4 regions of the Achromobacter sp. NPDC008082 genome follow, and region 3 is predicted to be linked to each of the others. Evidence: predicted binding sites of a transcription regulator. Region 3 holds the regulator's gene; each other region holds the start of a gene.

Region 1 (3,207 bases), on a different contig from region 3:
CGCGTCATGGCCACGTAAAGCAGGCGGCGTTCTTCCTCGATTTCCTCGGCGGTGCCGGTGCTCATGTCGGACGGGATGCAGCCGTCGACCACGTTCAGCACGTACACGGCCTTCCATTCCTGGCCCTTGGCGGAATGGATGGTGGACAGGATCATGTAGTCCTCGTCGCGGGACGGCGCGCCGGACTCATCGCTGGTGGCGTCAGGCGGGTCCAGCGTCAGCTCGGTCAGGAAGCGTTCGCGCGACGGATAGCCCGCCGCCAGCCGCACCAGCTGGTCCAGGTCGGTCTTGCGCACACGGGCGTCGTCATACAGGCGTTCCAGCTGGCCGGCATACCAGCGCAGCGCAAGATCGACATCCGCGGGCCAGCGCAGGCCGGGGTCGCACAATGCTGCGTAGGTGTCGGCAAACGCGCCCCACTCTTCTTGGGCGGCAGCGCCCGGCTTGAATTCGCGCAGGGCTTGCAGCGGTTCGGCGGACGCGGACATGGCGTCCATCAGTTTGCCGGCGGTGGCGGGGCCAATGCCCGGCATCAGCTGCGCCACGCGAAAGCCCGCCATGCGGCCGCGCGGGTTTTCAGCCCAGCGCAACAACGACAGCAAATCCTTCACGTGCGCGGCTTCCAGAAAACGCAGGCCGCCGAATTTCACGAAGGGGATGTTGCGGCGGGTCAGCTCAAGTTCCAGCGCGGCGCTATGGCTGGCCGTGCGAAACAACGCCGCCTGCGATTTCAGCGTGGCGCCGCCCTCGCGCTGCGCCAACACCTGATCGGCCACCCAACGCGCCTGGCCGGCTTCATCGCTGACGGTCACCAGTTCTGGCAATTGCGATGACGCGCGATCGGTCCAGAGGTCTTTGGCGTAGCGCTCGGTCGCCAGCCCGATCACCGCATTCGATGCGTTCAGGATGGGCTGGGTGGAACGGTAGTTGCGGTCCAGCGTGATGACGCGCGCGGGCTTGGGGAATTGCGTCGGGAAGTCCAGGATGTTGCGCACCGTGGCCGCGCGGAACGAATAGATGGATTGGGCGTCGTCGCCCACCACCGTCAGCCCGCGCCCGTCGGGCTTCATCGCCAGCAGAATGGCCGACTGCAAGCGGTTGGTGTCCTGGTATTCGTCCACCAGCACGTGGTCAAACCGCGCCCCCACGTCGGCCGCGATGCCTGGGTCGGACATCATCTCGGCCCAGTAGAGCAGCAGGTCGTCGTAGTCCAGCACCTGCTGATCCTGCTTGGCGGCCACATAGCCGCGAAACAGATTCTTCAGTTCGTCTTCCCATTGGGCGCACCACGGGAATGACGTTTTCAGCACGTCGGCCACCGGCGTCTGGCTGTTGACCACGCGCGAATAAATGGCCAGGCACGTGCCTTTCAAGGGAAAGCGGGATTTCGTGGACGACAGGCCTTGCTCATGCCGGACCATGCCCATCAGGTCTTCGGCATCGCCGCGGTCATGGATGGTGAAGGCTTCAGACAGGCCGATGCGCAGCGCGCAGTCGCGCAACAAGCGCGCACCGATGGCGTGGAACGTGCCGGCCCACGGCAGCGACGGCGCCTGTTGCGAGCCGCGCAGGTTCATCACCCGCTGCAACACCGAACCTACGCGGCGATCCATTTCCTGCGCGGCGCGGCGTGAAAAGGTCAGCAGCAACATGCGTTGCGGGTCTGCGCCATTCAGGATCAGGTGCGCGACACGATGCGCCAGCGTGTTGGTCTTGCCCGAACCCGCCCCCGCAATCACCAGCAAGGGGCCGTCATCGCCAGAAGCGCCCGCCACGCCGAATTCGGCAGCCTCGCGCTGCGCGGAATTCAAGTCGGCCAGGGGGTCGGGACGGCTGGGAGTAGAAGCGGAATTCTGTTCGGACATGACGCGTTGTGACGGCGCTGGAGACGGCTGGGCGGCAAAACCTGACCGGCAGGCTGGGCTGAATTGGCGGCCAATGACTGGCTATTTATCCAGCTATCATAGCGTAGCCGGCCCCGCCGCCGGCACGATACGAACCCGATACCCCCCCATGCGCCTTCTGACCGGCACCGCCTCCTGGACCGATCCCACCCTGCTTGCCTGCGGCCGCTTCTATCCGCCCGAGGCCCGCAGCGCCGAATCGCGGCTGCGCTTTTATGCGTCGCGCTACCGGCTGGCCGAGGTCGATTCCAGCTACTACGCCCTGCCCTCGGCCGACAACGCTTATTTGTGGGACCAGCGCACGCCGGACGATTTTGTCTTCAACATCAAGGCCTTCCGGCTGTTCACCGGCCACCAGACGCCGCTTGCCGCCCTGCCGCGCGACATCCAGCGCGAACTGGACGATTGGCCCGAGCCCATCATCTATCACGGCCAGATGCCGGAAGACTTGCGCGATGAGCTGTGGCGCCGCTATCAGCTGGCGCTGGAACCGCTGCGGATGCCAGGCAAGCTGGGCGCGGTGCATTTCCAGTTTCCGCCCTGGGTCCGGCGCGATGCGCGGGGCCGCGCGCATGTGGCCGACTGCGCGCGGCGCATGCAAGAGCATCTGATTTCGGTGGAGTTCCGGCATCGCAGCTGGTTTGACAGCGCAGCCGCCATCGCGGACACATTGGCGTTTGAGCGCGATCTGGGCGTGGTGCACACGGTGGTCGACGCGCCGCAGGGCTTTGAGAACACGGTGCCCGCCATATGGGAATGCACGCACCCCGACCTGACCTTGCTGCGCCTGCACGGCCGCAACACGGATGCGTGGAATGTGTCGGGCACGGCGTCGTCGGGGCGCTTTCAATACGAGTACACCGAACGTGAATTGGCGGAGCTGGCGGAACGCTTTTCGCGGCTCGCCACGCAAAGCACGCAGGCGCACGCCGTGTTCAACACCAACTTTGAAGACCAGGGCATGCGCAACGCCGCCGCCTTCGCGTCGGCGCTGCTGCCGTTTTGATGCTGATGGCCACCGCTCAAGCCGCGGCCGGCCTGCGCGCCACTTCCGCCAGGCTTTCCAGCAGCACCTCGAACTTGCGCGCGATATCGTGCTCGGGCACACAGGCGTACCCCAACAGCAGCCCCGGCCGCCGCCCTTCGTCATTCACGTAATAGCGCGACAGCGCCCGCGTCAGCACGCCCTTGCTGCGCGCCACGTCCACCACGCGCAGGTCGTCCATATCGGGCGGCAGCGTCAGCACCAGATGCAAGCCCGCCATGCTGGCGTCGCGATGCAGCCATTCCGGCCCCAGGCGGC
Region 2 (3,207 bases), 280 kb from region 3:
CGGCGACTGCACACCCGCCTTGTCCGCGTAACGCTGCAAGATCACGTCGCGATAAGCCGGCGTGTCCAACTGCGCCAGACAATCCGCGAACTGGGCGACGCGGCGTTGATGAAAATCGGGTGCGTCCAGATCGGCGGGGCCGCGCTGGAAAGGATGAAAGAACGCGCCCGGCAATGGTGCGAACACGGCGGGCCAGCACAGCAGCCCAAACAGCGAATTGATCAGCGCGTTTTCCACGTAATGCACCGGCGCGTCGTCTTGATGCAGATGGTCGCGCGTGACGAATTCCACGGCCGCAGGCGCGGCCGGGCGCGGCAACACCAAATCGGTACGCAGCAACGCGGGCGCCGCCGGCCGGGCCGGTTTGCCCTTGCCCGCGCTGCGATACAAGCGCGGCAGCATGCGCGCCACGCGCTGGCTTTCTTCTTCGCTTTCGGGTGCGTCTTGCGCCAGCAGCGCCAAGGCCAGCGCATCGTCAAACCGCCCCATGCGTTCATGGACCCGAATACGCCGATGCCGCGCGCCGGGGTAGGCGCAACGTTCGTACGCGGCTTGCGCTTCAGGCCACTGCTGCGCGCGTTCACACGCGAGTCCGATTCGCAGCAAGACCTTGGCGCGCCGCTTTTCCAGCCAGGGGTTCTGGCTGGCGCAGGCATCCACCGCCTGTAGCAGCGCGCCCACGTCCGCGCCTTCATCCAGCGCCGCCCGGCACGCCTGCAAGGCCAGGTAGCCATCGACATCCGCACGCGTTTGAAACGCGCGGGACGACGCCTCGAACGGCACGGCCTCGTACTGGAACACCCCTAAGTCGGCCAGCACGAATTCCGACCAGTCTTGATAAAGGTTGCCAAAGAACATCAGCCGAAAGCGTTCGCAGAGATCGCCCACCGTCACGCGCCAGACGGGCTCGTCCGCCGCGGGATTCCAGGACGGATAGGCCTTGGGTTCAGGCTGCAAGACGCGTAGGGCTTCCAGCAGATCCCCCTTGCGCGCCGTGGCCTTGACGGGCGCATCGGCAAACATCTTGCCCAGTTCTGGCTTCGTATGCAGGGTGAAGAGTTCGTCCAGCGACATGGGCGCGTGCGCATCCAGCCACCCCAGCGCCACCAGCGGCACGGCGGCGGCTTCGGTGCTTTCGATTTCCTCGTACACCAACCGGCTGGCGCGAAACCACGGCCCGCGCCGCATCAGCATGCGCACCATCAACGCCTGCGACGGCTGCGGCAAGGCCGCAAAATCGGCCAGGAAGCGCCGTTCAGTGGCGTCCAGCAGATCGGCGTAGCGGTCAGAGACCCACGCCAAGGCGCGCTGGAAATTGTGCAGGTAGTAATAGCGGTGCGGGGGAAACATGGGCCTGGCCAGATAGCTGGGTATTTATCCAGTAATCATAGCAGGCGCATCCGCAGCCAGTGGCGGAAATAGTGCTGGATTTGGCACGGCATTCAGCAGCACATTCAGCCCCCCCCTTCAGCACCCCCTTCAGCACGCCCTTCAGCACCCCCTTCAACGCTGCGGGTGCCGCACGATGTTGAAGCCTTCGTCCGCCCCTGGCTCCACGAAGTACGCGGTGATCGCGTCGTACTGCTCGTCCGTGGTCGTGAACGGATGCGCGCCCGATGCGTTTCGCGCTTGCAGCCGGGCTTTGCACACCGCGTCAGAAGCGTCCAGGTAATGCAGCTGGTGCGGGCATCCGGCCTGCTCGGCCACCTGCCGCAACCATTCACGGCTGCGGCGGGTGTTGGCCGGAAAGTCCAGCACCACCGACAACCCTGCCCCGACCAGCGCCGCCACATGGCTGCCCATCGCGTTGCGCAGCCGGCTCGCGCACCGCGCGTAGTCGGTGATGTCCACGATTTCCCCCGGATACAACGCCGCCAGCCAGCTGTCTTCGCTGATCAACAGCGTACCGGGCTGCGCGGCCAGCGCTGCCGCCAGCGTGGATTTACCCGCGGCGATCTTGCCGCAAAGAAAATGCAGCGTGGGCGTGGAAAAAGCGGCAGGACTTGAAGGATTTGATGACGTCATGAAGGGCTCTCCGTTTGAAAAAACAAGCAAAAGGCGAGCCCACAAAAAACCCGCCTCTTGGCGGGTTTGTGTAGCGATGTTCCGACGCGCGCTAACCCACCATGATGGTAATGGTGGTAATAATCAGGGCGAACGGGGTCAGGGGTCGGCGCATGAAGCAGAGCTTGCGCCTGACGACGCCGCGTGTCAATTCCCTCAGAAAAACAAAACGGCGCTGGAAAGCCTGAGCTTTCCAGCGCCGCGGGTTCGCATCGGTTCGCAAATTCGCAAAGCGATGCTGGCCGGGACCTGCCGCCGCTTAACGCGTCGGCTGAGCCGCCGCGCCTACGTCCTTGCGCACCTTGGCCACATCCGAAGCGCTGACTGCCGCCCCCTTGTTGCCCCAGCTTGCGCGCACGAAGGTCACCACGTCAGCCACTTCCTTGTCGGTCATGCGCCAGTCAAAGCCCGGCATGGCGTAGGCCGTGGGAGCCGCCGTCGTGCCCGGCATCTGGGCGCCCTTCAACACGATGTGAATCAGCGACGTCGGGTCCGCCGAATTCACCGTCGAGCTCAGCGCCAGTTGCGGGAACGTTTCGGTGTAGCCCTTGCCGGTGCTGCGGTGGCAGGCCGCGCAGTTGTTCAGGAAGGCCATGGCGCCGTCGCCCTTGTCCTTACCCGTACGCAGCGCTTGGGCCACGGACTCGTCGTACGCCAACGGCTTGGTGGCGTCCTTGTTGACCGGCGGCAAGCTCTTCAGATACACCGCGATGGCGTTCAGGTCAGCATCGGTCAGATGCTGCGTGCTGTCTTCCACCACTTGCGCCATGCCGCCAAAGGCTGCCGAATGGCCGTTGCGGCCCGACTTCAGGAAGACGGCAATGTCTTCCTTCGTCCAGCTGCCCAGGCCGTCGGTAACGTCGCCGCGCAGGTTCTTGGCCAGCCAGCCTTCGACCACACCGCCCGACAAGAAGGCAGAACCGTCCTTGTCGCTCAGCGCCTTTTCTTGCAAGGCGACGCCGCGCGGCGTGTGGCAGGTGCTGCAATGGCCCAGGCCTTCCACCAGGTACTGGCCGCGCAGCAAGGCTTCGCGGTCAGCGCCCTTCAGGTCGCTTGTGGCGGGGCCGGTGACGACGTCGGGCGCAAACATCCAGCGCCACACGGTCAAGGGCCAGCGCATCGACATCGGCCACGAAATATCCG
Region 3 (3,207 bases):
CCCGCGAGGCTGGTGTGCGTGCGCTCGAACGCGAAGTGGGCAAGATCTGCCGCAAGGTCATCAAGCAATTGCTGACCCAGACGGATCGTGCCAAGGCCGAAGGCAAGACCCTTGAGGTCAAGCCGGTCAACGTCACGGGCGACAACCTGAGCGACTATCTGGGCGTGCGCCGCTACACGTTCGGTATGGCCGAAAAGGAAAACCAGATTGGTCAGGTGACGGGTCTGGCGTGGACGGAAGTCGGTGGCGACCTGCTGACGATCGAAGTCGCGGATATGCCCGGCAAGGGTGTCATCCAACGCACCGGTTCGCTGGGCGACGTGATGAAGGAGTCGGTTGAAGCGGCTCGTACGGTAGTGCGCTCGCGTGCTCGCCGTCTGGGCTTCGCTGACAGCGTCTTCGAGAAGCACGACATGCACGTGCACGTGCCGGAAGGTGCGACGCCCAAGGACGGTCCGTCCGCGGGTATCGCCATCACGACGGCCATGGTGTCCGCGTTGTCGCGCATCCCGGTGCGCGCTGATGTCGCCATGACCGGCGAGATCACGCTGCGCGGCGAAGTGCTGCCGATCGGCGGCCTGAAGGAAAAGCTGTTGGCGGCGCACCGTGGCGGCATCAAGACGGTCTTGATCCCGGAAGAAAACGTCAAGGATTTGGCGGAGATTCCGGACAACGTCAAGAACCACCTTGAAATCGTGCCGGTTCGTTGGATCGACAAGGTGCTGGAGCTGGCGCTGGAACGTCTGCCGGAACCTCTGGCAGAGGATGAAGCCGTCAAGGAACCTCTGGTTGCCAAGCCGGCCGAGCCGGGTTCGACTGATCCGGTGCTCAAGCACTGATCGTGACACCCAGGGCGCCTTCGAAAGCAGGCGCCCAATAAAAACCCCGCTGCGGCGGGGTTTTTTACTGGCTGGAAGTTTCGTGGAAAACCATCTTCCACGAAGCTTCCGCGCTTAATGCAGGGCGTGAGTTCGGATCAAGCCAACCGCGATGCCTTCCAGTGCGAATTCCTGATCGGCTTCAACGATGATGGTTTGGAAGTCAGGGTTTTCGGGCAACAGCTCGATATGGCCGTTTGTGCGTTGCAGCCGTTTGACGGTGACGTCGTCACCCAGGCGGGCCACGACGATTTGGCCATTGCGGGCTTCGGACGCTTTCTTCACAGCGAGCAAGTCGCCTTCAAGAATGCCGGCGTCGCGCATGCTCATCCCACGAACCTTCAGCAGGTAATCGGGCGCTTGCGCAAACAGGTGCGGGTCGACGCCCACTTCGCGTTCGACGTGCTCGGCCGCAAGAATGGGGCTGCCAGCGGCCACACGGCCCACCAGGGGCAGCAGCAACTGTGCAAGTGAGGGCAGGGGCAGGGAAGTCTGCGAGGATGCAGCGGCGCTGTCCTTCAAGCGGATGCCGCGCGATGCGCCGGCGGTAAGCTCAATGGCGCCCTTGCGGGCCAAGGCTTTAAGGTGATCTTCCGCTGCGTTAGGTGAGCGAAAGCCCAAAGCCTGGGCAATTTCGGCACGCGTGGGCGGGAAGCCGGTGCGCGTAACCGTTTGCCGGATGAGGTCCAGAATTTGTTGCTGGCGATCTGTAAGTTTGCTGGCCATGGCGATGATCCGGTGCGAGCGGACTGTACATATATACAGCGCCATTCTGGGGGACGCAGCGCAAAAATGCAAGCCGTGGGTGGCGCCAAAAACAAAACGGAGCCCGAAGGCTCCGTTCTTTAGGGCGCAGGCCTTCAGGCTCGCTCCGATTCGGCGCTTACAGAACGGCTGCGATGCCGGCTGCGACCTTGTCGATGTTGCCGCTGTTCAGGGCGGCAACGCAGATGCGGCCGCTGGACACCGCGTAGACGCCGTGCTCTTCACGCAGGCGATCAACTTGAGCCGAGGTCAGACCCGAGTACGAGAACATGCCGCGTTGTTCCAGCACGAAGCTGAAGTCCTGCTTGCCGCCGTGTTCCTTGATCTTCTCGACCAGTTGCTTGCGCATCAGGCGGATGCGGTCACGCATGCCGGCCAGTTCTTCTTCCCACATCGCGAAGAGTTCGGGCGAGTTCAACACCGTGGACACCACCGTGCCGCCATGGGTCGGCGGGTTCGAGTAGTTGGTGCGAATCACGCGCTTCAGTTGGCTCAGCACGCGAACGGCTTCGTCCTTGCTGCCGGCCACAACCGTCAGGGCGCCCACGCGCTCGCCGTACAGCGAGAACGACTTCGAGAACGACGAGCTGATGAACATGGTCATGTCCAGGTCGGCGAACAGGCGCACGACCGCAGCATCTTCCTTCAGGCCTTCGCCAAAGCCTTGGTAGGCGATGTCGAGGAACGGGACCAGGTTGTTTTCTTTGACGACGGCGGCGATCTGCTTCCACTGGTCGGCGGTGGGGTCCACGCCGGTCGGGTTGTGGCAGCAAGCGTGCAGCACGACGACGGTCTTGGCCGGGGCGGCCTTCAGGTCGGCCAGCATGGCGTCGAAGTTCAGGCCGCGGGTGGTGGCGTCGTAGTACGAGTACGTGCCAACTTCAAACCCGGCGCGTTCGAACAGCGCGCGGTGGTTTTCCCAGCTGGGGTTGCTGATCAGGACCTTGGAGCCCGGCAGCAGGTGATGCAGGAAGTCGGCGCCGATCTTCAGCGCGCCGGTGCCGCCCAAAGCTTGGGTGGTCAGTACGCGGCCGGCAGCGGCCAGCGCGGAATCTTTGCCCAGCAGAAGCGCTTGCGCACCCTGGTTGTATCCGGCAATGCCTTCGATCGGCAGGTAGCCACGGGCGGCAGCGGCTTCAATGCGGGCGGTTTCAGCTTTGCGAACGGCGCCCAGCAGGGGAATACGACCTTGATCGTCGTAGTACACGCCCACGCCCAGATTGACTTTTCCGGGACGCGTATCCGCGTTGTATTGTTCGTTCAGACCAAGAATGGGGTCGCGCGGCGCGAGTTCGACGGAATCGAAAAGGTTGCTCATGGGACTCTGATGAGGATGGGTGGACGCAGTACGATGTGCTGTGGATAATGGGGGGTTTACCCTGGAACAGTCTAGCATGCCCAAGAGCCCAATAGACCCGAGCAGCGCGGGAGATCTGACCGATGATCTCGCTGCGGATCTGACGGCGGCGCCGGCATCGGCTGCGGCCTTGCCAAGCGGGGAGGTCAAGCCCGGCTTCGTCGAGTTTCCAGATAGCCCATTCCAGCTGTATCAGCCGTATCCGCC
Region 4 (3,207 bases), on a different contig from region 3:
GGCAGCACCACGAACTGCGGAATGATCACGCCTTTGATGATGTCGTTGGCCAGCTGGGTGCGCTTCTCGACGGTCTCGGCCACGATCAGCAGCGCGGGCTGCGTGTTGGGCAGATTCAGGTCAACCCAGGTGAAGGCCAGCCGGATGCCGAATCCGCGCATGGTGTCGTCTTCGTATTGGACCTCGCCGGGGCGGGGCTGGCCCACGGTGGCGGGCAGGGGCAAGGCGCGGTCGCCGCCCAGGTATTCGCCGCGGCTGCCCAGCGCCAGCCAGAACACGCTGTCGGTTTCATCTGCGCGCAGCACGTCGCGTGCGGGGTCCGTCATCTTCAGTACTGCGCGGCCATCCTGCGCGTGGACCTGGCGCGTCAGCACATGCAGGTTATTGGCCAGCGCCCGGTCGTAAGGCACGTTGGCGATGTTCTGCGCGACCACATACGTGATGGCGACGCTCATGGGCCACAGCAGGAACAGCGGCGCGAGCATCCAGTCCAGGATTTCGCCCAGCAGCGAACGCTGGGGCGGCGCGAAGCTCGGGCCCTTGGACCCGGCTTGCATGATATCCAGCGCTTCCTGATTAAGCGGCTCAGGTCCTGCGGGCTCAGCTGGCGAGGTACGCGGCACCCTGGTCCCGCTCCAGACAGTAGCCCAGGCCGCGCACGGTCACGATCTTCACGCCGCTGGGCTCCAGCTTCTTGCGCAGCCGGTGCACATAGACTTCGATGGCGTTGGTGCTGACTTCCTCACCCCATTCGCAAAGGTGGTCCACCAGTTGCGTCTTGCTGACCATGCGGCCGCTGCGGGTCAGCAGAATTTCCAGCAGGCTGACTTCGCGCGCGGACAGGTCCAGCGTCTGGTCATCGACGATGGCCACGCGGCCCGTCTGGTCAAACAGCAGCCGGCCGTGCTTGATCATCGTGGCCCCGCCGCCCGCGCCGCGCCGGGTCAGGGCGCGCACGCGCGCTTCCAGCTCGGACAGCGCGAAAGGCTTGGCCATGTAATCGTCGGCGCCCAGATCCAGGCCTTTGACGCGCTGCTCGATGCTGTCGGCGGCAGTCAGGATCAGAACGGGCAGGGCGGAGTTGCGGGCGCGCAGGCGGCGCAGCACTTCCAGCCCGGCCAGTTGCGGCAGGCCGAGATCCAGGATGAGCAGGTCAAAGGCTTGGGCCGCCAGGGCGGAATCCGCGGCCAGCCCGTCGCGCACGGCGTCCACGGCATAACCGTTGTGGCGCAATGACCGGGATAGGCCGTCGGCCAGAATGCTGTCGTCTTCAGCGATCAGGATACGCATGGGCTGCAAAAGAAGGGGGGCAAAAAGGTCCCTGTGGCGCCGGCGCTTTGCGCGCTGGCCACCCCTCTATGGGGGGCTATCCGCCTTGTGGGCGGCCCGGCGGCGGAAAAGGGACGAAACGCCGGGGTCGGCTTCGATTCTGTCATAGGCGGCCGGGCTTGCCCACTCAGGGAATACGTGCAAAACTCTGGCACACTGGTTTTTTGTACAGTACAATCCGATGCCATAATCTGAACCTGATTCAAAATAGCAACGCTGCGGTTCAGGCCCCAGCCGCAACCACCAGATACCAGATACGTTACAGACAGGACATTACATGGACGACAAAACCTCCAAGGCCGCCGCTTCGGAAAAGGCCAAGGCGCTTGCCGCCGCGCTTTCGCAGATCGAAAAGCAGTTCGGCAAGGGCTCGATCATGCGCTACGGCGACAACGAGGTCTCGCACGACATCCAGGTGGTTTCCACGGGCTCGCTGGGTCTGGACATCGCGCTGGGCGTTGGCGGCCTGCCGCGCGGCCGTGTGGTCGAAATCTACGGCCCGGAATCGTCGGGCAAGACGACCCTCACGCTGCAAGTCATTGCTGAAATGCAGAAAATCGGCGGCACTTGCGCGTTCGTCGACGCGGAACACGCGCTGGACGTGCAATACGCCAACAAGCTGGGCGTGAACCTGACCGACCTGCTGATCTCGCAGCCGGACACGGGCGAACAGGCACTGGAAATCACCGATGCGCTGGTGCGCTCGGGTTCGGTTGACCTGATCGTCATCGACTCGGTCGCCGCGCTGGTGCCCAAGGCTGAAATCGAAGGCGAAATGGGCGACTCGCTGCCCGGCCTGCAAGCCCGTCTGATGAGCCAGGCGCTGCGCAAGCTGACCGCCACGATCAAGCGCACCAACTGCATGGTCATCTTCATCAACCAGATCCGTATGAAGATCGGCGTCATGTTCGGCAACCCCGAAACCACGACGGGCGGCAACGCGTTGAAGTTCTACGCCTCGGTGCGTCTGGACATCCGCCGCATCGGCTCCATCAAGAAGGGCGACGAAGTCGTTGGCAACGAAACCCGCGTCAAGGTGGTGAAGAACAAGGTTGCCCCGCCGTTCAAGCAGGCTGAATTCGACATCATGTATGGCGCCGGCATTTCACGCGAAGGCGAAATCATTGACTTGGGCGTTGCCGCCAGCGTGGTGGACAAGTCCGGCGCGTGGTACAGCTACAACGGCAATCGCATTGGCCAGGGTAAGGACAATGTTCGCGAATACCTGAAAGAGCACAAGGAAATCGCGATCGAGATCGAGAACCGCGTTCGTGAGAACCAGGGTATCGTCAGCCGCGCCGCCGAATTCGTGCCCACGGCGGAAGACACCGCCGAGTAACTTGATTCGGACGTCGCCAGGGCTTCGGCCCGGCGATAAATGCGGCAGGCGCCACGACGGGCCTGCCGTTTTGCATAGCAAGCAGGAAGCGCATGAGCTGGAAATCGACCCCCGCGTCAGCCGACCGTCTTCGCGCCAAGTTGGATGACGAGTTTGAAACCGTCGCCAAGCCTCAGGGCTTGCGGCGGACTTCCGATGCGCGCCGCGAAAAGGAAGCTGAAGCGGCCGAAGACGCGGCGGCCGAGGGCAAGCCCGAGCGCAAAGGGCCGTCGCTGAAGATGCGCGCGGTGGGATATTTGTCGCGGCGTGAGCACGCGCGCGAAGAACTCGCCCGCAAGCTTGCCGCCTACGCCGACGACGCTGACGAGGTTGAAGCGGTGTTGGACGCGCTGGAAAAAGAAGGCTGGCTGTCCACCGAGCGCTTTGCGCAAAGCCTGGTGCATCGCCGCGCATCGCGCCAAGGCACGGCCCGCATCGTGCAGGAATTGCGCCAGCATGGCGTGGACGACAACCAGGTCGCCGAACTGCGTGACCAGCTT

What was found. Region 3 encodes LexA, which represses DNA repair genes until DNA is damaged. Its sites were predicted from a motif close to ACTGTATNNNNATACAGT; they were not measured.
Region 1: the regulator LexA is predicted to act here: its motif matches at 1,942-1,959, upstream of ACFZAI_RS24465 (ATP-dependent helicase).
Region 2: the regulator LexA is predicted to act here: its motif matches at 1,366-1,383, upstream of ACFZAI_RS14410 (VRR-NUC domain-containing protein).
Region 4: the regulator LexA is predicted to act here: its motif matches at 1,485-1,502, upstream of recA (recombinase RecA).

What each region holds. Positions count from the first base shown of each region.
Region 1 covers NZ_JBIBIB010000006.1:194,741-197,947, forward strand. The annotation lists gene ACFZAI_RS24465 (ATP-dependent helicase) at 1-1,865, opposite strand, end outside; gene ACFZAI_RS24470 (DUF72 domain-containing protein) at 2,014-2,910, shown strand; gene ACFZAI_RS24475 (PLP-dependent aminotransferase family protein) at 2,927-3,207, opposite strand, start outside.
Region 2 covers NZ_JBIBIB010000003.1:501,707-504,913, reverse strand. The annotation lists gene ACFZAI_RS14410 (VRR-NUC domain-containing protein) at 1-1,350, opposite strand, end outside; gene ACFZAI_RS14405 (AAA family ATPase) at 1,504-2,025, opposite strand; gene ACFZAI_RS14400 (c-type cytochrome) at 2,324-3,207, opposite strand, start outside.
Region 3 covers NZ_JBIBIB010000003.1:223,910-227,116, forward strand. The annotation lists gene lon (endopeptidase La) at 1-839, shown strand, start outside; gene lexA (transcriptional repressor LexA) at 954-1,604, opposite strand; gene ACFZAI_RS13265 (amino acid aminotransferase) at 1,762-2,961, opposite strand; gene uvrB (excinuclease ABC subunit UvrB) at 3,038-3,207, shown strand, end outside.
Region 4 covers NZ_JBIBIB010000002.1:946,531-949,737, forward strand. The annotation lists gene ACFZAI_RS11350 (sensor histidine kinase N-terminal domain-containing protein) at 1-485, opposite strand, end outside; gene ACFZAI_RS11355 (response regulator transcription factor) at 601-1,290, opposite strand; gene recA (recombinase RecA) at 1,607-2,668, shown strand; gene recX (recombination regulator RecX) at 2,761-3,207, shown strand, end outside.